4 regions of the Sporosarcina sp. NPDC096371 genome follow, and region 1 is predicted to be linked to each of the others. Evidence: predicted binding sites of a transcription regulator. Region 1 holds the regulator's gene; each other region holds the start of a gene.

The links. Region 1 encodes LexA, which represses DNA repair genes until DNA is damaged. Its sites were predicted from a motif close to CGAACATATGTTCG; they were not measured.
Region 2: a site for LexA is predicted at 4,214-4,227, ahead of uvrB (excinuclease ABC subunit UvrB). Genes of this name have one in related genera too.
Region 3: a site for LexA is predicted at 4,433-4,446, ahead of parE (DNA topoisomerase IV subunit B). Genes of this name have one in related genera too.
Region 4: a site for LexA is predicted at 3,110-3,123, ahead of ACIQ0H_RS00280 (YhjD family protein). Genes of this name have one in related genera too.

What each region holds. Positions count from the first base shown of each region.
Region 1 is NZ_JBIWFE010000001.1:537,509-543,862, forward strand. Features, by position in the region: gene ACIQ0H_RS02480 (trimeric intracellular cation channel family protein) at 1-161, opposite strand, end outside; gene ACIQ0H_RS02485 (methionine gamma-lyase family protein) at 302-1,567, shown strand; gene lexA (transcriptional repressor LexA) at 1,645-2,265, opposite strand; gene yneA (cell division suppressor protein YneA) at 2,461-2,772, shown strand; gene ACIQ0H_RS02500 (YneB family resolvase-like protein) at 2,769-3,431, shown strand; gene ACIQ0H_RS02505 (DUF896 domain-containing protein) at 3,499-3,732, shown strand; gene tkt (transketolase) at 3,808-5,814, shown strand; gene sirA (sporulation inhibitor of replication protein SirA) at 6,159-6,354, shown strand, end outside.
Region 2 is NZ_JBIWFE010000005.1:54,524-60,877, reverse strand. Features, by position in the region: gene uvrA (excinuclease ABC subunit UvrA) at 1-2,155, opposite strand, end outside; gene uvrB (excinuclease ABC subunit UvrB) at 2,161-4,143, opposite strand; gene ACIQ0H_RS14210 (IDEAL domain-containing protein) at 4,284-4,520, opposite strand; gene ACIQ0H_RS14205 (ABC transporter permease) at 4,655-5,866, opposite strand; gene ACIQ0H_RS14200 (ABC transporter ATP-binding protein) at 5,859-6,354, opposite strand, start outside.
Region 3 is NZ_JBIWFE010000001.1:1,197,211-1,203,564, reverse strand. Features, by position in the region: gene parC (DNA topoisomerase IV subunit A) at 19-2,448, opposite strand; gene parE (DNA topoisomerase IV subunit B) at 2,445-4,418, opposite strand; gene plsY (glycerol-3-phosphate 1-O-acyltransferase PlsY) at 4,717-5,319, shown strand; gene ACIQ0H_RS05815 (HesB/YadR/YfhF family protein) at 5,358-5,651, shown strand; gene ACIQ0H_RS05810 (C40 family peptidase) at 6,096-6,354, shown strand, end outside.
Region 4 is NZ_JBIWFE010000001.1:67,550-73,903, reverse strand. Features, by position in the region: gene ACIQ0H_RS00295 (antibiotic biosynthesis monooxygenase family protein) at 1-480, shown strand, start outside; gene ACIQ0H_RS00290 (M20 family metallopeptidase) at 559-1,722, shown strand; gene ACIQ0H_RS00285 (competence protein ComK) at 2,021-2,548, shown strand; gene ACIQ0H_RS00280 (YhjD family protein) at 2,733-3,089, opposite strand; gene ACIQ0H_RS00275 (nuclear transport factor 2 family protein) at 3,239-3,814, opposite strand; gene ACIQ0H_RS00270 (response regulator) at 4,351-5,025, opposite strand; gene ACIQ0H_RS00265 (sensor histidine kinase) at 5,048-6,205, opposite strand.

The sequences.
Region 1 (6,354 bases):
GGAACACCGATTAATAGATTGCGGACAGCTCCTCCACCGAATGCAGTGACTATACCTAATATATAAACGCCAAAAATGTCATATTCCTCTTCCATTGCAATAATCGCGCCAGAAATGGCAAACGCCGCGGTACCTATGAAACTAAATACATCCCACGCCAATACGCTTCCCCCATTCAAACTATCATTCTGCATTCTACCAGATTGGATGTATTTATCAATAAAAAGCTACGTAATCGTTGACCTATGTGGACAGACTGATAAGATAATGAAGTGACTATTTAACGGAATGAGGAATTCAGATGATATTGAATGAACAAGATGAGTTGTTACTAGAGAAGGCGGAAGTGATTGAAGACAAGCTTGCTCCGTTTTTTAAAGATGTTGAAAAAATAGCTTTTTACAATCAACGGAAAGTGCTAGCAGCATTCCGTAAAAATATGGTCAGTGATTTTCATCTAACGGGATCTACAGGGTATGGTTACGATGATAGTGGTCGTGACGTGTTGGAACAGGTCTACGCCGACGTTTTTGGGGCGGAATCTTGCCTAGTGCGCAATCAAATTATTTCGGGAACACATGCCATTTCCATCAGTCTTTTTGGTATTCTTCGCCCTGGTGATGAGCTACTGTATATCACGGGAAAACCGTATGATACTTTGGAATCCATCGTTTCCGGCAAAGGGAAAGACACGGGTTCTTTGCAAGATTACGGCATTTCGTATAAACATATCGATTTGAACGAAGACGGGACGGTCAATTTCGATGAAGTGGTTAAACATATGCATAGTAAGACGAAAATGATTGGCATACAGCGTTCGAAAGGTTACTCGGATCGCCCATCCTTCATGGTCGATGAAATCGGTGAAATGGTCCGTCGCGTGAAGGCCGTCAATCCTGACGTTGTCGTATTTGTCGATAATTGCTACGGGGAATTCGTGGAAGATAAAGAACCGATGGAAGTGGGCGCTGATTTAATGGCGGGCTCACTCATTAAAAATCCAGGGGGCGGGCTTGTGCGTACAGGCGGCTACATCGCAGGGCGTGCTGATCTTGTTGAACAATGCGCTTACCGAATGACGTCGCCTGGACTTGGGGCGGAAGCAGGGGCATCGCTCGATACACTTCTTGAAATGTACCAAGGCTTTTTCCTTGCGCCACACGTCGTCAGCCAAGCGGTGAAAGGTGCATTGTTTACCGCAGCACTGCTCGAAGATTTTGGCCTTCAGACGTCGCCACATTATACGACAAAAAGGACGGATCTGATTCAATCTGTTTCCTTTAAAAATGCCGATCAAATGATTGCTTTCTGTCGGACAATCCAAGCCAATTCGCCTATCAATGCGCATTATGCACCTGAGCCATCGTATATGCCTGGCTATACGGACGATGTCATCATGGCGGCCGGAACATTCATCCAAGGTTCCAGCATCGAATTGACGGCTGATGGCCCTATCAGACCGCCATACACGGCTTATGTCCAAGGTGGACTGACGTACGAACACGTAAAAGCAGCGGTGTTATCCTCTGTTGAGAAACTGGTTCGTGAAAACTTGATTGAACAATAAGTACAAGAACGTTTTCATCCAACTAAAAAAGAGCTGTTCCCATCGCGAAGGGGAACGGCTCTTTTGCATGGATACAATTAGTGAATTAAGCGGTAAACACCGACAACTTTACCAAGAATGGAAACGTTGTCAACGATGATTGGATCCATCGATGAGTTTTCCGGTTGAAGGCGGAAATAGTCTTTTTCTTTGAAGAAACGTTTCACCGTTGCTTCATCGTCTTCTGTCATTGCAACAACGATTTCACCATTGTTCGCCGTTTGCTGCTGCTTGACGACAACATGGTCACCGTTTAGGATTCCAGCTTCAATCATACTACTTCCGACAATTTCAAGCATGAAGAGCTTGTCTTCCGTTGTCCCGAATGATTCTGGCAACGGGAAGTACTCTTCGATATTTTCAATTGCGGTAATTGGCAGACCTGCTGTTACTTTCCCAACAAGCGGTACGTGGAGGACGCCTGGCTTCATCGATTCAAGCCCTTCAGGGTCAAGTACTTCAATGGCTCTTGGTTTCGTTGGATCTCGTCTGATGAACCCTTTGCTTTCCAAACGGGCAAGATGGCCGTGAACGGTCGAACTTGACGCTAGACCTACCGCTTCACCAATTTCCCTCACGGATGGCGGATATCCTTTTTTCTTTACTTCATCTTTAATGAATGCCAGGATGTCTTCCTGCCTCTTCGAAATTTTCTTCAATACATTCACCTCTTAACTAGTATTCTACTATCTTCTAAAAGTCGTGAGAAGATCGAGTTATTTTAATAAGTAGAGTATATCACCTTTACGAACAGATGGCAAACACAGGTTCTAAAAAAACTGTTGACATTTGATTTCTGATTTCCTATACTGGGAACAAGTATTCCGAACAAACATTCTAGAGGGGGAATTCAAATGACTTTTATTAAAAATAACAGCTATATTTTACTACTTATCACTTTATGTATGGGATTTGCACTTATAGGTATCATGAAATCTGGAAAAGAGCAAAATATGACGGAAGTCACAATTATGGAAGGAGATACATTGTGGGATCTTGCTCATCATCATGCTGACAATATGCCTAAAGAAAAGTGGATGAAAGAAGTCATGAGACTAAATGACCTGCCGACTGTTACAATCAAAACAGGAGAAGATTTGATTCTTCCTACACGACACAATCAGGACAATCAAACCATCATACAAATTGCAGGTGATAATCGGTGAATGAACGTAAAAAGAAATGCGTCATCTATTGCCGGGTGAGTACGGAAAAAGATGCGCAGGAACTGTCGCTTGTGCGGCAACAAGAGGAACTTGTGGATTTGGCAGCTGAACTCGGTCTTGAACCTATAGGGACATTCGAGGACAAGCATAGCGGTTTCGATATTGATCGTGAGGGGTTGCTCAGTTTGCTCGATTTCATTCGCGATGAGGAAGTCGATGCGGTGCTCATTCAGGATGAGACCAGACTAGGGCGTGGTAATGCACGAATGGCGGTGTTACATCTGTTGGCGAAAACAGATACAGCTATCTATTCGCGTAATGATAGCGGGCCGATTGCGCTTAACGAAATGGATACGATGTTGCTAGAAATTTTGGCGATTGTCGAAGAATATCAACGCAAATTACATAATGCAAAAATTAAACGTGGCATGAAACGTGCAGTAAGGGAAGGCTATCGTCCTGAACGTAATTTGAAAAATAGAGGTAATGCAGAAGGGCGCGAACGAATTGAAGTACCCATCCATGAAATCGTTGCACTTCGCGACAAAGAACTAACGTTCGAAGAAATTACAAGCGTGTTAAATGGACTTGGACATGATATTAGCAAAGCGACCGTCCATCGTCGATTTAAAGAATATGAATTAGAGCAGGAAGGCTGATTGGTTGCACTTTCTGCTCTTTTTGTATACCTTTTATGTAATCACGAAACAAAATGGAGGAAAACACATGCTTTCACCAGAAAAAATTAAACGAATCAACGAGTTATCGAAAAAATCGAAATCAACAGGCCTTACATTAGAAGAGGCAAAAGAACAAACACTTCTACGTAAAGAGTATCTGGAAACGTTCAGATCATCGATGCGCGGTACAATTGAACACGTTAAAATCATCGACCCGGATGGCAATGATGTGACGCCAGACAAGGTGAAACAGGCGCGCAATAGTAAATACCTAAACTGACCTTTGCATTCACTGCGCGAATTGTCTAAACTAGAGATTGTAGAAAAATAGATTTAATGGGAGAGGAAGTACACAATGACTCAACAGATTGACCAGTTAGCTATTAACACGATCCGTACATTATCTATCGATGCAATTGAAAAAGCGAATTCTGGACACCCGGGATTACCGATGGGTGCTGCACCAATGGCCTACACGCTTTGGACAAAACACATGCACCATAATCCTTCAAATCCACAGTGGTTCAACCGAGATCGCTTCGTCCTCTCCGCTGGACATGGTTCAGCACTTCTTTATAGCCTGCTTCACCTTGCTGGCTATGGTCTTCCTATGGAAGAACTTAAACAGTTTAGACAATGGGGTTCTTTAACACCAGGTCACCCAGAATACGGCCATACAGTTGGCGTTGAAGCAACAACAGGCCCACTAGGACAAGGGATTGGTATGGCAGTTGGTATGGCAATGGCAGAAAAGCACCTTGCCGCTACATACAATCAACCAAGCTTTGACGTTGTCGACCACTATACGTATGCACTTTGTGGAGATGGCGATCTAATGGAAGGTGTTGCAGCAGAAGCGATTTCTCTTGCAGGACACTTACAATTAGATAAACTGATTGTCCTTTACGATAGTAATGACATTTCACTTGACGGCGATTTGGGCATGTCTTTCTCTGAAAACACACGCAAGCGTTTTGAGTCTTACGGCTGGAATTACATCCGTGTAGCAGACGGCAACGACATCGCTGAGGTTTCACAAGCGATTGAAGCGGCTAAAGGCAACACGGGCGGCCCAACAATTATCGAAGTGAAAACAGTTATCGGTTACGGTTCACCAAACCGAGCAGGAAAATCAGATGCACACGGTATGCCGCTTGGCGCTGATGAAATGAAACTGACAAAAGAATACTACAAATGGACATTGGATGAAGATTTCCATGTGCCTGAAGGTGTCTATGAGACATTCCAAGAAGCAGCTGAAACACTAGGTGCTCAAAAGGAACAACAATGGAATGAGCTATTCGCGCAATACGAAACAGAACATGCGGAACTTGCACAGCAGTTGAAAGACGCAATCGACCGTAAACTGCCGGAAGGATTCGAAAATTCCCTACCGACATATGAAACAGGCTCATCACATGCGACACGTTCTGCTTCAGGCGATGCGATTAACGCAATTGCTGAAGTAGTACCATCATTCTTCGGAGGAAGCGCAGACCTTGCTGGTTCAAATAAGACAACCATCAAAGGCGCAGGCGATTTCCTTCCAGCGGATTATGCTGGCCGTAACATTTGGTTTGGTGTACGTGAATTCGCAATGGGTACTGCATTGAATGGTATGGCTCTCCATGGTGGATTGCACGTATTCGGTGGAACATTCTTCGTGTTCAGTGACTACGTTCGTCCGGCTATGAGACTGTCAGCACTTATGGGTGTTCCTGTCACATACGTGTTTACACACGACAGTGTAGCTGTTGGGGAAGACGGTCCGACACACGAACCTGTTGAACACCTTGCATCTCTTCGTGCAATGCCAGGTCTATCAGTTATTCGTCCAGCGGATGCGAATGAAACAGCTGCTGCATGGAATATCGCTGTATCATCTGCAAGTACACCAACTGCACTTGTTCTTTCTCGTCAAAACTTGCCGACACTAGCGAAATCTGCTGAATTGGCAATGGAAGGCGTTAAAAAGGGTGCATACACGGTTTCACCTGCTACAAAAGAACAAGCGGATGCAATCTTGATCGCTACGGGTTCTGAAGTAAGCCTAGCTGTTTCTGCGCAAGCACAACTATTGGCTGAAGGAATCGATGTAGCTGTTGTTTCTATGCCTTCTTGGGATCTATTCGAAAAACAAGACGAAGCATACAAACAAAGTGTCCTGCCGAAAACGGTTAAAAAACGTCTAGGTATTGAAATGGCTGTTTCATTCGGTTGGCATAAATACGTTGGTGACGAAGGTGCTATTATTGCAATCGATACATTCGGTGCAAGTGCGCCTGGCGATACAGTCATCAAGGAATTTGGCTTCACGGAAGAAAATGTCATTGCAACAGTAAAATCATTATTCAATAACTAACTTTCATCATCGGAAGACCTTTGCTGCTGCAAGTTGGTCCTCCGGAGGATGTCACAAATTTTGAATTGCACAAGTGCGATTCAAAATTTGGATGCAATTACGCCAAGGTGTAATTGATTACTAAAATGTTCCATTTGCCTGTTTTGTTAAGGCTAATGGAACATTTTTTTGCATGAAAACATTTTTTTGTAGTTGTGAAACCCCGCCGTTATGCTGTTTTGGGCTTGTCGATTTATTATCGATTTATAATCTATCTTTTCCGACAATAAAAGTGCAGTTCTATTCCGCAATATGACAGCCTTTTCAATTCGAAGGATGTAGGATACTAGTAGGGGGTGGCGAACTTGCGATCATACGGAATTTATAAGGTAAAGGAAATGTACCAGCCATTCGTCATTGGACGTGAACGGCTATTGTATGACCTCTTGAAAGAGGATGGTCAACAGGATGATTGTATGCGAGAAGTGGACTATTTATGTGACAGGCTTGAGGAAGAGTTGATTAATGAAGCTATTCTGACAAACCTTGGAAAAGGCTTCA
Region 2 (6,354 bases), on a different contig from region 1:
CTTCATTCGTTGAGGCATAGACATCCCGCACATCATCGAACATCCCCGTATACGTTGCAGGGTTCGATCTCGGCGTGCGTCCGATTGGTGATTGGTCGATTTCAATTACCTTTTCCAATTCTTCAAGACCTGTGACAGATTTAAATTCACCTGGTTTTTGTTTGGAACGGTTCAATTTCTGTGCCAGTACTTTGTACAGAACTTCATTAATCAATGTACTTTTCCCTGATCCTGATACACCCGTCACGGCAATGAACTGCCCAAGCGGAATATCAACATTGACATTTTTTAAGTTATTTTCCGCAGCACCTTTAATGATGATTTTTCGACCATCTGATTTTCGACGCTCTACAGGGAGCGCAATATACTTCTTGCCGCTTAAATATTGACCCGTTAACGAATTGGGATCATTCATCACTTTGTCAGGCGTACCTGCAGAAACGATTTCTCCGCCTGCAACACCTGCACCTGGTCCAATATCAATTAAGTAGTCGGCTGCCATCATTGTATCTTCATCATGCTCTACAACGATGAGGGTATTCCCGATATCACGCATACTTTTTAGTGTACCGATGAGTCGGTCATTGTCCCGTTGATGCAAGCCGATTGATGGTTCGTCTAAAATATAGAGGACGCCCGTAAGACGTGAGCCTATCTGAGTAGCCAACCGAATTCGTTGTGCTTCCCCTCCCGATAGTGTGCCCGCTGCTCTCGATAACGTTAAATAATCGAGCCCTACGTTAATCAGGAACCCTAGTCGCTCATCAATTTCACGTAGAATCAGCTTAGCAATTTGCGCATCTTTTTCCGATAGTTGAAGGTTTTTGAAAAACTGATCCACCTCGACAATCGATAGTTCTGTTACTTTACCGATATGGACCCCATTTACTTTCACAGCGAGTGTTTCCTCTTTTAATCGATAACCAGCACATGTCGGACAAGGCCGTTGCGCCATATATTTCTCCATTTGTTCGCGGACATAATCTGAAGACGTTTCTTTAAAGCGACGCTCGATATTCGCCAAAACCCCTTCAAAATAAATATTGCTATCACGCGTACCTCCAAATTCGTTTGTATAGCGGAATCGGATTTTTTCGTCTTGGGAGCCATTTAGGATTTTATCGAGCTCAGCATCCGGTAGTTCACTGACAGGGACATCCAGCGAAATTCCAAAATGATCCGCGACTGTTTTTAATAATTCCGGATAGTATTGTGAACTCGTCGGTTCCCACGGAGCAATGGCATGCTCTTTCAATGATTTCGATGAATCAGGAATGACAAGATCCGGATCGACTTCCTGCTTCGTTCCTAGACCGTCACAATCTGAACAGGCACCAAACGGACTGTTAAATGAAAACATACGCGGTTCTAACTCTCCGATTGAAAATCCACATAATGGGCAGGCATGATGCTCACTAAATAACAGCTCTTCCCCGTCCATCACATCGATTAACACAGTTCCTTCTGCAAGTCGTAGCGCCGATTCCAAGGAATCACTTAAACGCGCCGCGATGTCTTCTTTCATGACAATGCGGTCAATGACGACTGCGATATTGTGCTTTTTGTTTTTATTCAACTCAATATTATCGTCTAGGTCGATGATTTCACCATTTACTCGAATACGCACATAGCCTTGTTTCTTGATATCTTCTATTAATTTCACATGCGTGCCTTTGCGACCCGAAACGATTGGGGCCAGCACTTGAATACGGGAACGTTCAGGTAATTGCATCAAACGATCGACCATTTGTTGAATCGTTTGGGATGAAATTTCCGTTCCATGGACTGGACAAATTGGCTTGCCAACACGCGCGAAGAGTAAACGCAGGTAGTCGTAAATTTCCGTAACAGTCCCTACTGTAGAGCGCGGATTGCGACTCGTCGTTTTCTGGTCAATGGAAATAGCCGGCGATAGTCCTTCTATTACATCGACATCTGGCTTGTCCATTTGCCCTAAAAACTGGCGGGCGTATGCCGATAGTGACTCAACATATCTGCGTTGTCCTTCTGCGTAAATGGTATCGAATGCAAGAGAGGACTTTCCAGACCCCGATAAACCTGTCATCACGACTAATTGATCACGCGGTATCGTCACGTCAATATTTTTTAGATTATGTGCCCTTGCCCCTTGTATGACGATTTCATTGTTTTTCATCATTCTTACCCCTCAACCTTCAGTTCCAAAATTGTATCTCTCAGTTCCGCAGCACGTTCGAAGTCGAGTGCTTTTGCCGCTTCTTTCATTTCTTTTTCAAGCGATACAAGTAGGCTAGCCTTCTCGTCTTTCGTGAGTTTCTTACCTTTTGTTACTTTATCAACATAAGAGACAACTTCTTCTGCCACCTGTGTGGCACGAATGACATCTCGAATTTCTTTTTTGATGGTCGTCGGCGTGATCCCATGCTTGTCATTGTAAGCTTTTTGAATAGCACGACGCCGGTCTGTTTCATCAATCGCTTTGATCATTGAGTCGGTCATCCGATCCGCATACATCACGACATGGCCATTGGAATTACGTGCCGCTCGACCGATTGTTTGGATAAGCGCCCGTTCCGAACGAAGGAAACCTTCCTTGTCCGCGTCAAGAATCGTCACGAGAGACACCTCGGGAATATCAATGCCTTCCCTCAGCAGGTTAATGCCTACAAGGACGTCATAAGTGCCCATTCGCAGCTCCCGAATGATTTCAATTCGTTCAAGCGTCTTGATTTCGGAATGGAGATACTGCACCTTAATCCCGATGTCTTTTAAATAGTCGGTCAAATCTTCCGACATCTTCTTCGTCAACGTCGTAATGAGAACCCGTTCGTTCTTCTTCCTTCGTTCATGTATTTCATCTATCAAATCATCGATCTGTCCTTCAATCGGACGTACGTCAATTGTTGGATCAAGAAGCCCTGTCGGACGAATAATCTGCTCAATCATTTCAGGTGTATGCTCAATTTCATAAGGCCCCGGTGTTGCCGAAACATATATCGCTTCTTTCACATGGCCTTCAAACTCTGTAAAGGTGAGTGGCCGATTATCAAGTGCAGAAGGCAAACGGAAACCGTGTTCCACTAAGACATTTTTTCGTGCCTGGTCACCATTAAACATACCCCTAATTTGCGGTAACGACACATGACTTTCGTCGACAACAATTAGAAAATCATCTGGGAAATAGTCAAGCAAGGTATACGGTGTTGCACCCGCAGGACGCAAAGTAAGATGACGAGAATAGTTTTCGATGCCTGAACAAAAACCCATTTCCCGCATCATTTCAAGGTCGTAGCGTGTCCGCTGTTCTAGGCGTTGCGCTTCAAGCAGTTTGTCTTGTCCACGTAATTCTTTCAATCGTTCTTCCAATTCAACTTCAATATTGTCAATGGCCTGGACCATCTTTTCCTCGCGTGTCACGAAGTGGGAGGCCGGGAAGATGGCGATATGATCACGTTCGCCCAGAATTTCACCTGTCAGTGCATCGACTTCACGTATCCGATCAATTTCATCTCCAAAAAATTCGATGCGCATGCAGCGCTCATCCCGAGATGCGGGGAAAATCTCCACCACGTCACCTCTTACACGGAATGTCCCGCGCGTAAAGCTAATGTCATTGCGTTCATATTGAATGTCGACAAATTTACGCAGCAATTCGTTACGCCCAATTTCCATCCCTGTGCGAAGCGAGACAACGAGTTCACGGTATTCCTCCGGAGAACCAAGGCCATAAATACAGGAAACGGATGCGACGATCAGCACATCATTGCGTTCAAATAACGCAGATGTAGCGGAGTGCCGCAGCTTATCAATTTCATCATTGATACTGGCATCTTTTTCGATAAACGTATCCGTATGCGGTACATAGGCTTCTGGTTGATAGTAATCGTAGTAACTCACAAAGTATTCGACTGCATTGTCTGGAAAAAACTCTTTAAATTCACTATATAATTGACCCGCTAACGTTTTGTTATGGGCGATGACCAGGGTTGGTTTATTGATTTCTTTTACGACGTTCGATACCGTGAACGTTTTCCCTGTCCCAGTCGCACCGAGTAGCGTCTGATGTTTTTCACCTTTGCTAAGACCTTCCACTAGTTTAGCAATGGCAAAAGGCTGATCACCTTGTGGCGTATAAGGGGCTTGCAAGTTAAATTTTTGAACCATAATGGTCATGCCCTCCCAAAGAAGAATTACTTTTACTTTACCATACCTTGCCGGTTTTCACGAATAAAAACGAACGTACGTTTTTCGATATATGTATAAAAAAAACGCCGCATATCGCTTCATGCAGCGTCCTCACTTTTTTATTGAACTTCTACTAATTTTTTTAGACTTTCCGAATAGAGCTGAAATGTCTGTTCATCACGACAATCAAGCGAAAGATCGATCAATTCCATGAGTCGCTCCATGGTTTGTTGCCGATGAATATGGTTTAGGAATAGGTCCATGTAAATGTCATTCAACAGTTTTTCCGATTGGAGTGATGAACTATTTTTCCCAACGGCTTTCAAAAACTCTGCATATGAATAATTATTTTCCATCTCGCTCACCCCTGACGCCTTTTATTTATTATATCTATTTTCAGAGGTAAGTTGCAAGGTTTTTGGGAATATTCTATTTTTAATTTTTGTGACAGCCAAAAAGCCGTCCCGACTTGCGATCGGAACAGCCTCTTTCAATCGAACTCTTTCTTTTCCCCCGTCAAACGAATGGTTGCTTCAGATATGATTAGAATGACCGCCGCTATTAGGAATGGTGTCGTGGCAATGCCGTAAAGGAATAGCGCACTAACCAAAACCACTGCCGCCTGAATCCATTGAACCGCACGGACCGTTTTTCTAATCGCTGCAGGACGTGTGTCTTCCTTTTCAGGGAATAGCATATCCATTCGGAATTCGTCTCCTGCACGCAATGCATGGATAAGTTGCACGGCCGAAGCGAATGCAAGCGCACCAGCAAAAATGAAGACAACAATCGGAAATGGAATGAACAGCGCCCCGAGCGCAGACAACGCAGTCAGCCTAACCCACAGCCAGAAAATATCATCCGTTCGGATAAATGTGCGTCTCACTAGATAAGCTTGTGGAACCGTTTGTCCGAACTTCGGAGTACCGAATAACAGTCCGAGCCAGCCACGTCTACTGACTGAACCTTTAAGATGCGGAACATCCGTGAAATAGTTGGCGAAACGGTAAAAGCGCATCATCCGATTTTGTTCAAGTTCAATAAAATGGTCGTATGGGAACGGTTTTTCATTTCTCCGCCTCCCCCAATAAAAGGCGTACAGTCCAATTAACACGCCGATAATCGGAAGGTTCCACGGACTAGCAACAAGACCGTTAAAAATGAAAAGTCCAGCCAATAAAAATCGAACAAAACGGTCGCCCCAGACCTTTGTACCGTCAAGAGCATGCCGGAAGTTATATTCAGATAAGACAAATACCCACTTGATCAGTACCATGCAAATTGCGATGCCTATATACGCAAGCTTTGTCCCAGTTCCAGTCGCAGACAATAGCGGTAAGGCGACGATATACAATACGAATGGCAAAGGCAGCTGTGAAAAAAATGTCCAACTCAAAGATCGTTTGAGGTACATGGGAAGTTTCTTTTCAAGTGGCAAAAAATAAACGGTATCTGCTGGTTTCAACAGCGTTACAGGTGTTGAAAAGGAGAGCGCCGCCCCAAGAATCACTGCCGTTAGTAGTGCTGCTGGAAAGTTTGCTGGTACTTCCTTCAGCCATTCACTGTATGCATAGCCCCCCGCTCCAATTGTAAAGACGAACACAATCGCTAAGTGACCCGTAAACACATACTTTAAATACTTTTGGAGTTCGGTTATGTAATGGACGAACCGTGTTCCCCAGATGTCACGCAAATTATTCATTGTCAGCTTCCTCTGTCATCGCAATGTACAGATCGTCCAAAGACGCACCTGGACGTCCGAAGGCTTTTCTTAAATCATCCATTGTACCTTCTGCCCGCACCCGTCCGTCGTGGAGCAAAATAATTCGATCACAATGCTTTTCTGCCGTTGACAAAACGTGGGTTGACATGAGGACGGATGCCCCATTGTTTTTCCGCTCAGTCATCTGTTCAAGGAGAGATTTAATACCAAGTGGATCCAGACCGACAAATGGTTCATCAATAATATACAAAGAAGGATTGACGAGGAACGCACACATAATCATTACTTTTTGTCGCATCCCTTTTGAGAAATGCGCTGGGAACCAGTTCAATCGTTTTTCCATTCGAAATTCATGTAACAAGATTTCTGAGCGGGCCTCAAATAGCTCTTCGTCCAGTCCATATGCCATCGCTGTCATTTCAAGATGCTCCCTAAGCGTCAATTCCTCATAAAGAATCGGCGTTTCA
Region 3 (6,354 bases), 660 kb from region 1:
GTGACCTGTCTACCTACTTTATTCAATTTCAGCTTTTGGATCTTTGTAAATATGCGTGACATTGCCGTCTTTTTTCTCATCTGTAGTCGTACTACCGTTCGAGTAACGATCGGTTGGACGTATTGTCCCCGCAACGATGGCAAACTTATTACCTTTTTCGGTTGCCAACACAATGATTTCATCGGTTGTCACCATTTTAGCTCCGACAACGCGATATGGATTGGATTTTAGTTCTTTCAGGACAACGACGCCGCGCTGTGCTCGTGCTGCTCTATCTAGCTCTTTCAAACTCATTCGTTTCACAGTTCCACGCTGAGTCGCTAGTAAGATAGAAGCACCGTTATCTTGAATGACTTCCATCGCTACAACTTGATCATCGTCCTTCAAATTGATGCCGCGCACGCCAGCCGTACGTATGCCGGTTACCGACAGTTCTTCAAGTTGAAAACGAAGTGCATAGGCTTGATGTGTGAATAGGATAATATCCTCGTCTCCTTTGACGATTCTAGCATCTACCATTTGGTCACCATTTTTAATGCCCATGGTTTTAAACGTTCTTGAATAGCGTTGGACTTGATAATCCGCCAGTTTTGATAGTTTAACAGCACCATTTTTCGATGAAGTCAAAATGAACGCTTCTTGATCAAAGCTTTCTAACCCGATTGCCGCGATAATCGATTCGTTTTGCTCGAGCGCGATAATACTAGAAATATGCTGACCAAGGTCTTTCCATTTGATGTCTGGCAACTCATGAACCGGTTGATATAGATAGTTTCCTAAAGACGTGAACAACAGCAAATGATGGCGCGTGTTCATTGGCACTTCTAACAAACTATAATCCGATTCCTTCATATCTTGCCCAGCTCCATTTGAAGCTCCATAAGAACGGACGCTAGTACGCTTGACATAGCCATCTTTTGTTACGGAAACAATAACTTCTTCACTTGGCACAAGAATATCAAGGTCTACTTTGATTTCTTCAATTTTCGCCTCAATTACAGAACGTCGTGGTTCAGCGAACTGCTTCCGAATTGCGATTAGCTCTTTTTGAATAACCGATGAAAGTTTTTTATCGCTTTTCAAAATGGCATCGAGCTGTTCGATCAGCTTTCGCAACTCAGCGTCTTCTTGTTGTAACTCCGTAATATCTGTATTCGTAAGCCTATAAAGTTGGAGTGACACAATTGCTTCCGCCTGGATTTCAGAAAACGAAAACTTGGCTATCAAATTATTTTTCGCATCGCGCTTATCTTTTGATCCGCGAATCGTTTTGATGACTTCATCCAAAATGGATAGAGCTTTCATAAGACCTTCTACGATATGCAAGCGGTCTTGCGCTTTTTTGATGTCATATTGTGATCTACGTGTCACTACTTCCTTCTGGTGATCGATATAGGCGTCAAGTAGCATTGGTAATGACATCAGCTTCGGCCTGCGATCAGAAATAGCAATCATATTGAAGTTGTATGTGACTTGTAAATCCGTATTTTTAAGCAAAAATTGTAGAATTCCATTGCCATCGATGTCTTTTTTCAATTCGATGACGACACGGAGGCCTGTACGATCCGATTCATCGCGTACATCGGCGATACCGTCTAATTTACGATCCAGCCGGAGCTCATCCATTTTCTTAACCATATTGGCCTTGTTAACGTCATATGGAATTTCTGTCACAACGATTTGCGACTTACCGCCTTTTAACGGTTCTATTGCTGTTTTTGCACGTATTACGAAACGTCCTTTGCCGGTTTCATAAGCCGTTTTGATGCCGTCAGTTCCTTGGATGATCCCCCCAGTTGGGAAATCAGGTCCTTTGATAACAGTCATTAATTCATCAACCGAAACGTCTGGATTGTCCATACGCATGAGAACTGCATCAAGCGTTTCGTGCAACGCATGTGGCGGTATATCCGTTGCATAACCTGCAGAAATTCCCGTTGAGCCATTGACTAGTAAATTCGGGAAACGGGCAGGTAAAACAGTCGGTTCAGGTTCTGTATCATCGAAGTTAGGGATAAAATCAACTGTATTTTTAGTGAGATCCCGCATCATTTCGCCCGCAATTGCAGATAATCGTGCCTCAGTATAACGCATGGCAGCAGCGGAGTCCCCATCGACAGAACCGTTATTACCATGCATTTCAATCATCATATGACGCAGTTTCCAGTCCTGACTCATCCGCACCATTGCTTCATAGACGGACGAATCGCCATGGGGATGATAGTTACCGATGACGTTCCCGACGGTTTTGGCCGATTTACGGAAAGCCTTATCATGCGTATTCCCTTCATGGAACATGGCATACATAATACGCCGTTGAACAGGTTTCAAACCGTCGCGTGCATCCGGTAATGCCCGGTCCTGAATGATGTATTTACTATAGCGTCCAAATCGATCACCGATCACTTCTTCCAAGGGTAGATCCTGGTAACGTTCTTCTAAAGTCATTCAAAGTCCCCCTCGACATGCAAAAATTCATTGTCCAAAATATTATGTTCTTCCGACATGCCGAAATCGACGTTCTCTTCAATCCAACGACGTCTTGGTTCTACTTTATCGCCCATTAGCGTCGTGACCCGACGTTCAGATATCGCGCTATCTTCGATTGTGACTCGGATAAGCGTACGTGTTTCTGGGTTCATCGTTGTATCCCATAGCTGATCCGCATTCATTTCACCAAGTCCTTTATAGCGCTGTAGCATATACCCCTTACCAATTTTTTTCATGGCTTCATCTAAATCGGCTTCCGTCCATGCATAGGCCAGTTTCTCGCTCTTCCCTGCGCCTTTAAACACCTTGTATAGTGGTGGTAATGCGATGTACACTTTGCCTGCTTCAATAAGGGGCTTCATATAGCGATAGAAGAATGTCAGTAGTAGCACTTGAATGTGCGCTCCGTCTGTATCGGCATCCGTCATGATGATCACTTTGTCGTAGGCGATGTCTTCCACTTGGAAGTCCGAACCTACGCCGCCGCCAATCGCATGAATAATCATATTGATCTCTTCATTTTTCAAAATATCTTCGAGTTTCGCCTTCTCCGTGTTGAGTACTTTCCCTCGTAACGGCAAAATGGCCTGGAAAACACGGTCGCGACCTTGTTTTGCAGATCCTCCAGCGGAATCACCTTCTACTAGGTACAGTTCATTCTTCGCGGCATTTCTCGATTGTGCGGGTGTTAATTTACCAGACAGTAGCGTATCTGATCTTTTCCTCTTTTTCCCAGAACGTGCATCTTCTCGTGCTTTCCGTGCCGCCTCCCGTGCTTGTTGTGCACGTATGGCTTTCCGAACGAGTGATGCACTTAAATCAGCATTTTCCTCCAGGTAATAGAACAACTTCTGAGACACGATGGAGTCCGTGACACCTCGCGCTTCACTTGTCCCAAGTTTACCTTTCGTCTGCCCCTCGAATTGCAAGATTTCCTCGGGTATACGAACGGATACAATGGCTGAAATCCCTTCACGGATATCCGAGCCCTCGAGGTTCTTATCTTTGTCTTTCAATAAACCCGTTTTCCGTGCATATTCATTAAATACACGGGTCATCGCGGTTTTTGCACCTGTTTCATGTGTTCCGCCGTCTTTTGTCCGAACGTTATTGACGAATGACAAAATGGTTTCCGAATAGCCATCACTAAATTGGAAAGCAAACTCCACTTCGATGCCATCAGATTCTCCGTCCAAATAGGCGACATTATGCAGGACATCCTTCTCTTCGTTCAAATAAGAGATAAAAGCCTCTATTCCTGTTTCATAATGAAAAACTTCGTGCTTATCTGTGCCTTCTTCTTTTAGATCAATTTTTAGGCCTTTCAATAAGAATGCAGACTCACGTAGGCGTTCGCTTAATGTATCATATTGATATTTTACGACCGAAAAAATAGATGGATCGGGTTTAAAATGAATAAGCGTCCCTTTTTCACGTGTTGTGCCAATCTCTTCGAGAGTGGTCACGGGCTTTCCACCCTGTTCAAATCGTTGACGAAACTTTTTACCGTCGCGGAAAATCGTTACTTCTAGCCATTCAGACAAAGCATTCACAACGGATGCCCCAACGCCGTGTAGTCCACCACTCGTTTTGTAGCCGCCTTGGCCAAATTTACCGCCGGCATGAAGGACTGTTAGAATAACTTCTACTGTTGGCTTTCCAGTCGCGTGTATTCCTGTCGGCATACCACGTCCGTAGTCCCGGACGCTGACACTACCGTCTGTATGAAGTGTTACATCAACTTCAGATCCAAACCCTGCTAGTGCCTCATCTACCGCATTATCAACGATTTCATAGACCAAATGGTGAAGTCCACGGGAATCGGTAGATCCTATGTACATACCGGGACGTTTACGAACCGCATCTAGACCTTCTAATACATGAATCGAATCATCATCATATTTATATGCTTCCTGTTTTTTCGTCAAATTACGACCCCCTTCAAACAAACGTTCTCTTTTATATAATCGTACTGCTTCCCCAGAAGGTTGTCAAATCAACGTTCTCGGAAGCTTGCTCAACTAATTGTATAGAAGAAGATGATTTATTGCAACGATGTTCGTTAAATGATAGTTGCTAAAACCAGATGTTTGCGCATGAACGATTCCAATCTACTTCAGCAATATTTGCCTGGATGGCAAACGATTCTCTACGTGAAGCCATTGTAGTCAACAGACGGTTCTGCTAAACTAAAATCACTATAGAACTATATAAAAGGGGTATAGAATGGAAATTATCTTACTGTTACTCATCGCTTATTTACTTGGTTCCATCCCGTCAGCACTGTGGGTTGGACAACTGTTTTACAAAATGGATATCCGCCAGCACGGTAGTGGCAATTTAGGTGCGACGAATACATTTCGCGTTTTAGGAAAAAAAGCGGGGATTGCTGTTACAATCATTGATATTTTAAAAGGTACAGCCGCTGTTGGATTGCTGGCCTTGCCTTTTTTCGAACAGACAAATGTTCACCTCCTGGTTCCAGGCATTCTTGCGGTCGTTGGACATATGTATCCCGTTTTCGCCAGTTTCAAAGGCGGCAAAGCAGTGGCCACTTCTGGTGGTGTCATTCTTGGCTATAATTGGCCTGTATTTATTTTAGTTCTTGCCACGTTCCTCATTGTATTGAAAATGACAAAAATGGTATCGCTTACTTCTATGATTGTTGCAATTGTTGGCTTCCTTTATAGTATTTTTTATTACGTTAGAACAGGCGATATCACCTTGATGGTTATGATTGGTTGCTTCGCTGTTTTCATTTTCTATCGCCACCGGGCAAATATTGGACGTATTAAAGCAGGTACCGAGCCAAAAGTGAAGTGGTTGTAATACAATGGAGACATTAACCGGAAGGATGGTGTGGGGAAATGAAGATCATCTTATCGACTGAAGCATTGAACTGGTTTAAAGAAGAAATGGCCACCGAAAAGGGCGATAGCATTCAATTTTTCGCTAGATACGGTGGTGCAAGTCCGTTGCATGAAGGATTTTCACTTGGTGTCAGAATGGAAGCCCCAGATGATGCTGCAGTTAAAACGGAACACGATGGTGTCCAGTACTATATCGAACGTCGAGATGAATGGTATTTCTTAGAGCATGACCTGCATGTTAACGTGGATCCAAAACTAGATGAACTAATTTATTCATATGAAAAAGCGTGAAGGCACAGTGCCACACGCTTTTTTTTATTTCTTAATCATTCATAGTGCATGATATCAATGTCAGTTTTGCATGTTGGTCAGTTTTCATTTTTTTAATGAATGAATAAAGAACTACGCATGTATGTTGTAGGTGGAACTGGAGGAATTAATTTTGATTGAAGCACCAGAGTATGTGTCATCACCCTGTTCTCTTCTAATTAATCTATTACTATAAGCTTAACATACCAATGTTCTGAACAGAATTACAGATACTATCAAAAAGATGTGTAACACGTTGTTAATAGCTTTGTAATCTAATTGTAAAAATCCTTGTTTAACCCATTAGGAGCAAGGATTAGGGATATACAAGCATTCAACAAGGAAATATTTCCCTAGAAGTCCTGCTACCTTTTTATGTTACTATCAATTGCGAGATCTACTACAAAAATTTTCAGGAGGAATTTTATGAAAAAACGTATAGTTACAGCTACACTCGCAGTTTGCATCAGTCTAAGTACATTAGGTGTAGTTTCCACAAATCCAGTAAATGTATCTGCTGCAACTACAACTACGCAAAACAATCAATCCGCCGTTGAAGCAAAGGCGGATCAAATAATTCAAACTGGTAAAAGTTTGATTGGGAAGGCTACTTACAGTAATACGGAGTACAAGCCTACTTACCCCTATAAATTTTCTTGTGCGACTTTCCTTATGTATATTTTCG
Region 4 (6,354 bases), 470 kb from region 1:
GAGCAGTTAAGAGAGAAGCATGCAAAAGAAATGATGGTTGTCATGCACGCCGGAAATGATTCCTTATTGGTGCATGAAACGAACGGCGAAACCGTTTTCCAAACACCACGTCGCTATGAAGTCATCGCCTCTTCGGGCACGCTTAAAGAGGAGGGTTATTTTGTGCTTAATCATATTCCCGTTACGGATGAAGGCCGCCCTATATTTGAACATAGCTTTAAGGAGCAATTGCCGACGATTACTGAAGCACTCGGATTCACCGCTTTTCGCCTGCTACGCCCCCTTCAGTCAGACGCCTATATTGTCATGACGGAGTGGTCCACTAGTACGTATTTTGACATGTGGAAAAATTCTTCTTCTTTTCATGATGCACATTTAACGAATCCTTCAGACGCGGGCGTTGACCGTACACTCCATCTTTTTACGGAAGCAGCTTTTGAGACAACTTATATTGCCCAGACAAAAGAGACCGACGCATAACCATTGCCATTGGTCGATTGCTCCCTTTCGGATGTTTGTTATAATAGTAGAAATAACTTGTTTGAAAGGGGCAGTCCATTGAAAAATCAGTTGTTCGAAAAGTTAGATAGTGCGTTTGAAGACATGGTCATCATCCGCCGTCACCTTCATATGCATCCCGAATTATCTTTTAAGGAAGAACAAACCGCACAATATATCTATGATTTCTATGCAAATCTTGGCATTGACGTACAAAATGGTGTAGGTGGTAACGGCGTCGTTGCACGCGTAAAAGGCGGAAGACCCGGTAAAACAGTTGCATTGCGCGCTGATTTTGATGCTTTGCCTATCCAAGATGAAAAAGATGTACCGTACAAATCCACGGTGCCTGGTGTCATGCACGCATGTGGTCATGACGGACATACAGCTACGTTACTCCAAGTGGCAAAAGCGATTCACGAATTACAAGAAGATCTTGCCGGCGAATATGTTTTCATCCACCAACATGCGGAGGAATATGCTCCAGGTGGCGCCATTTCAATGATTGAAGCGGGTTGCCTAGATGGTGTCGATGTTATTTTTGGCACCCACCTCTGGTCGTTGACGCCTTCTGGAACCATCGAATATTTAACGGGGCCTGTCATGGCGGCAGCTGATCGTTTTACAATTACCATTCAAGGCGCTGGTGGTCATGGCGCAGCTCCCCATCAGACGAAGGATGCCATCGTTATCGGCGCACAGCTCGTCATGAATTTACAGCAACTTGTTTCCCGTCGTGTTAATCCCATTGATTCTGCCGTCTTATCTATCGGTTCATTTGTCGCTGAAAACGCCTTCAATATCATAGCCGATTCTGCGAGGCTCAGTGGGACCGTTCGCTCATTTGATCCAAAGGTGCGCGATTTGATGGAACTTGAGATGAAACGCGTTGTGGACGGCACGGCACTGGCGAATAACTGTACCATCGATTTCACATTTGAACGTGGGTATCCAGCCGTCGTCAACCATGCCACAGAAACTGAATTTTTGAAGACGGTAGCGGAAAGTGTTCCAGGTGCTCAATCTGTTGTGGAATCCACTCCGCAAATGGGCGGCGAGGATTTTGCCTATTACCTTGAAAAAGTACCAGGAACCTTTTTCTTCACGGGTGCCAAACCTGCGGATCCCTACCCGCATCATCACCCAAAATTCGACTTCGATGAAAGCGCCATGCTTCTCGCAGCAAAGACTTTAGGCGCCGCTGCGATTGATTATCAAGAATAATAACGACCAGCCTTCCCTCGTCAACTGAGTGGAAGGTTTTTTTATGGCCTATTATCCGCCGTCTGGTGTTAACCAGCACAAAGCATGTAGTTTACCTATGTTACACCAGGTAATTTCGTACACATTTTTCACTTTTAGTAATTGTGTAATTAGACTTATCATATGTAATTTATTTACAATATAATAGGTTTTACGATTTTGAAGTATATATAGTTACAAATGTTCAGAAAAGGGTTGCATTTATAATTTTCTGATTTATAATAATAATTAGATGTTTTAAATATTAGGAGGGATTCAATTGAAAAGACAAAAACAGACGTCAAATTACATCATCTCATTCGACACATTTATGTTGCAGCCTATCGTTACAGGTAACACATTATCAACGCTTGTTGTTGAACGTAATGGAGAATTGCGTGTGTCAAAAAAGCCTATCCACATCGTGAAAAGTTCTTGTGATTATTATGGCGGGTCTTTGCGTGGTTCCACCAATGCAGCAAAACTAGCTCTTGGGAACCGTCATAAGACACCGATTATCGTGGCACATGATTTCGGGATACCTTATATCTTTTTACCTACCATGTCACCAAACTCTGAACATAATACCTGGATTTCATATAATGCGATTGATCATATCGTGCCTGACAATATGGGCAGTATTATCTTTTTGGAAAATAACCGTACTTTCAAGTTAAATGTTTCAGCTACAACGATGTACCGCCAATTTTCATTCGCTAAACTTTTAGAAAAGAATTTTTTACATAAGCAAAGACAGTTAAACAGACCGTCTTCTTTTGGAGGCTTCAACCAGTTCGAAGAGGAATGATTCATTTTATCCAATGAGGATTTAGCTCCCATTGGATAAGGTAACCATCGGTGGATGTCGCAGACCTTTCCAGGAAGCCCTAGACCTGCCAAATGCAACGCAGTTAGCCGTTGTCGCCAAGAATGCAACAACGGCTAACTTCTTTAGTGGATCTAGACGCAATACAACTCGGTGGCATGCTTAGTTATCCAGCCATCGCAAAGTAAACACTCAACAGCTCTTCGGTTCTATTTCGCAAGCGAACGTTCAAATAACGCCGGTGTTCTTCGTAGCCACCGTGCAAGAAAATATATTCGGTAAATGTATCATCAGTCTCGCCACGTAGCATGTTCATATTATGGCGTCGTAAATAGATGTTTGTCGCCTTCAACTCAGCACGTACAAGCTTGGTTGCTTCATCGACGAGTTTAACGTAAGGTCCTTTCAACTTGAAAGGACTTTTTTCAAATACATTTCGATCCCGTTCCAAAATGGTGATAAGCATCGGCAAATAAATCATATTCTCAAAGTGTGACAATGCCTCTGCGGAAATTAAAGGCATTTAAGCCCCTCCCCTCTAAAAGAACACTAGTTCGTATTTTTATTATATGCCCCTACCTCGTAATTATCAACCAACAAATTAAGGAATTTGATTACGTGAAATCTAGACAAAAAAACTCCCAGCCACGATCGCTAGGAGTCTGACATTATTTATTTTTTTGCCTCATCACCAAGATAATGCACGGCTGAAACTTTCCATTCGCCATCATCCTTCGTAAAAACAGTTACCTGTCTGCCACTTGGATTCGTTTCAAGTCCACTCGACAATTGTTTCATTTTAGTCTGTAAATTTGCAAATACTTGTGCTTCGTTCTCACTGTATGTCACAACCGTTACATCCGAAACTTCACGAGTAACATCATATTCCTCAAATGTCTGCTCCAAATAAGAACGCTCTTCTACTTTATCGAAACTCCCCGATTGATCTGACAAGATGTCAAAATAACCATCAATATCCTTGTTATTTAATCGATCAATATACGAAGTAAATACGGCTAAAATTTTCTCTTTTTCACCTACCGGTACATTCGCAGCCTCTTCAATTGAGCCATCCGACAGGTTAAAGCCTACTTTTTTCTCATCCACCCCATGATCGATTGTACCAAAACCAGGTGTCGCTTCACCATCAGTAGCAGAGCCCCCATTGGAAGCGCCCCCCTCATCCTTACTGCACGCACCTAGTAGCAATAACATTGACATCATCGAAAAAACAACTATTTTCTTCATTTTTTTCCTCCTCTAGAAATGCGCAGGCCGCCTGCCAGACGCGACAAGTAGGAAGGATAGAGTTCAATCCTTCCCTGAAGGATGAATTTCAATCCTTCCCTACTGGCCGACTAATTTCGCCATGTCCTGTGGTAACGTTGGCACGAGTACGTCCTGTACGTCGGAAGACTCGAAGACAATTGCGCCCTTTGCCTTTATCAGCAAGGAGGAGAGATGTACTTCAATCCCTCCCTACTGAAGCGACTCGAGCGACTAGCGCCCGGAGTCTAGACACTGACCTATATATGTTGAACTTATGATTCTCACCTAATCTCCAGCGAAGGCGCCTTACTGGGGTAGCCGAAGCGATAAGACTAAGGAGGGATGCAGTTCAATCCCTCCCCACTAGTGGTTTTCTAGCAGGCTTATCGCGGGAGGCATCCCCAAGCGTTGTAGATAGGATTCTTTCATTCAACATATATAAGTTAAAAAGCAATTATTTTCTGATCTTAACAGAATGAAAGGGCTCCTCCAAACGGAAAGCCCTCACTCATTATTTACTTTACTTCAACCCAACCATTTTTAATCGCTGTGACAACCGCTTGTGTTCGGTCATTAACAGCCATCTTCTGTAAAATGCTTGATACGTGGTTCTTGACCGTTTTCTCAGAGATAAACAACGTCTCCCCGATTGTGCGGTTACTTTGTCCATCCGTTAATAACTGCAACACTTCACACTCGCGTTTAGTGAGCAAGTGGAAAGGACGGCGGATATCATTTTGTTGGAAAGACCCTTTATGTTCACGTTCGCTCAAACGACGGAATTCGCTAACTAAATTATGTGTCACTTTCGGATGAAGGTACGAACCGCCCGATGCAACCACTTTAATGGCTTGGACAATTGCATCCGCATCCATTTCTTTCAGCATATAGCCTAGTGCCCCTGTTTTTAGTGCATGCGATACATACGATTCATCATCATGAATCGAGAGCATGATCACTTTTGCATTCGGAAAATCCGCAATCAGTTCTTCCGTCGCATCGACACCGTTCATACGCGGCATATTAATGTCCATTAGTACAACATCAGGCTCAAATTGTTCATAGAGTCCCTTCACTTCGCTGCCGTCATCCCCCTCGGCAACAACCTCAAACGAATCTTCAAAATCTAGAATACGTTTTACCCCTTCACGGAACAATTGGTGATCATCTACAATTAAAATTTTTGTCATCTGCATTTCCTCCCATTTATATCTAACCGGTAATTATTTCATTTCGTAATGGAAGCCGGAAATAAATTGTCGTTCCGTTTCCAATTGCCGAAGTAATTGTCATATCACCTTTTAGCAATTCTATACGCTCTCGCATCCCGATCAAGCCGAAAGACTTATCTTTCACTTCATTTTGATCGAATCCTCGCCCATTATCTTTGATGATAATATTCATTATATCGCGAAGCCATTCAATTTTCACCCAAATGTCCTTCGATTTTCCATGTTTAAGTGCATTTGATACTGATTCCTGCACCAGTCGGAAGACCGACACTTCAAAATCTGACAGAAAACGCTGCTCCTGCCCCGTATTTTGGAAGTGAATCTCAGCACCCTGTTCATATTCCTCAACCGTCGACAAATATTTCCGCAGTGTCGGAATCAACCCAAGATCATCAAGTGCCATCGGACGCAGATCATATATGATACGACGGACCTCATAAAGTGCCCCCCTTACCATCTCTTTAAGATCGGTAAGTTCCAGCAGGGCAAGTTCCGGCCCTTTTTCAGCAAACGTCTTTTCAATCAACCCAGAGCGAATCAACACATTCGCCAACATTTGCGCCGGTCCGTCATGAATATCACGAGAAATCCTTTTGCGCTCGTCTTCCTGCGCTTGAATAATGCGGATGCCGAACTCCTGCTTATGTCTCGCTGTTTCAAGTGCTTCTCCTACATCCTTCAAATCCATATTCAAATAGTTAATGACTGTAGTTACTTGACTGACAAGTTGATCTGCCTTTTTAATCGTCTCGAGGAGGGCCAGCAGGCGCCTATCCAATTCGTCCCGCCGAATACGTAACTGCTTCTCCTCCATCCGATTAATGGATAATCGAACAAGCAAATCATTCGCCACTTCATAAGCCTCTCTCACCTGAGTCTCTGAGTACTTCGTAAAATTCTTCGAAACATCAGCGAGACGTAGACGAGAACGTCGTGTCATATCTTCCAAGTAATCGCATTCTGTTATTGCCCGGGAAATATCTTCTTTGACTTCTGCCAACTCTTTTTCCATATCTTCAAAGCTTTTACGGCTCTGTTCACTTATAATAAAGATATCGTTCTTGGACTGATCCATTACACGGACCATACTATTAAAAATAGTATCCAGTGTTCGGATGTCAATCGCATTTTCCTTCATTTCATTCCCTCCTGGCAACAACTTGAAAATTATACAATAACTTGAGGAGTAGTGCAGGAATGACGATTTCCCTACACACTTCATTTAGTATATCATCATAGGACCCATTAAATATTATAATTGTATTACAATTGATGGAGGTGCCGCAA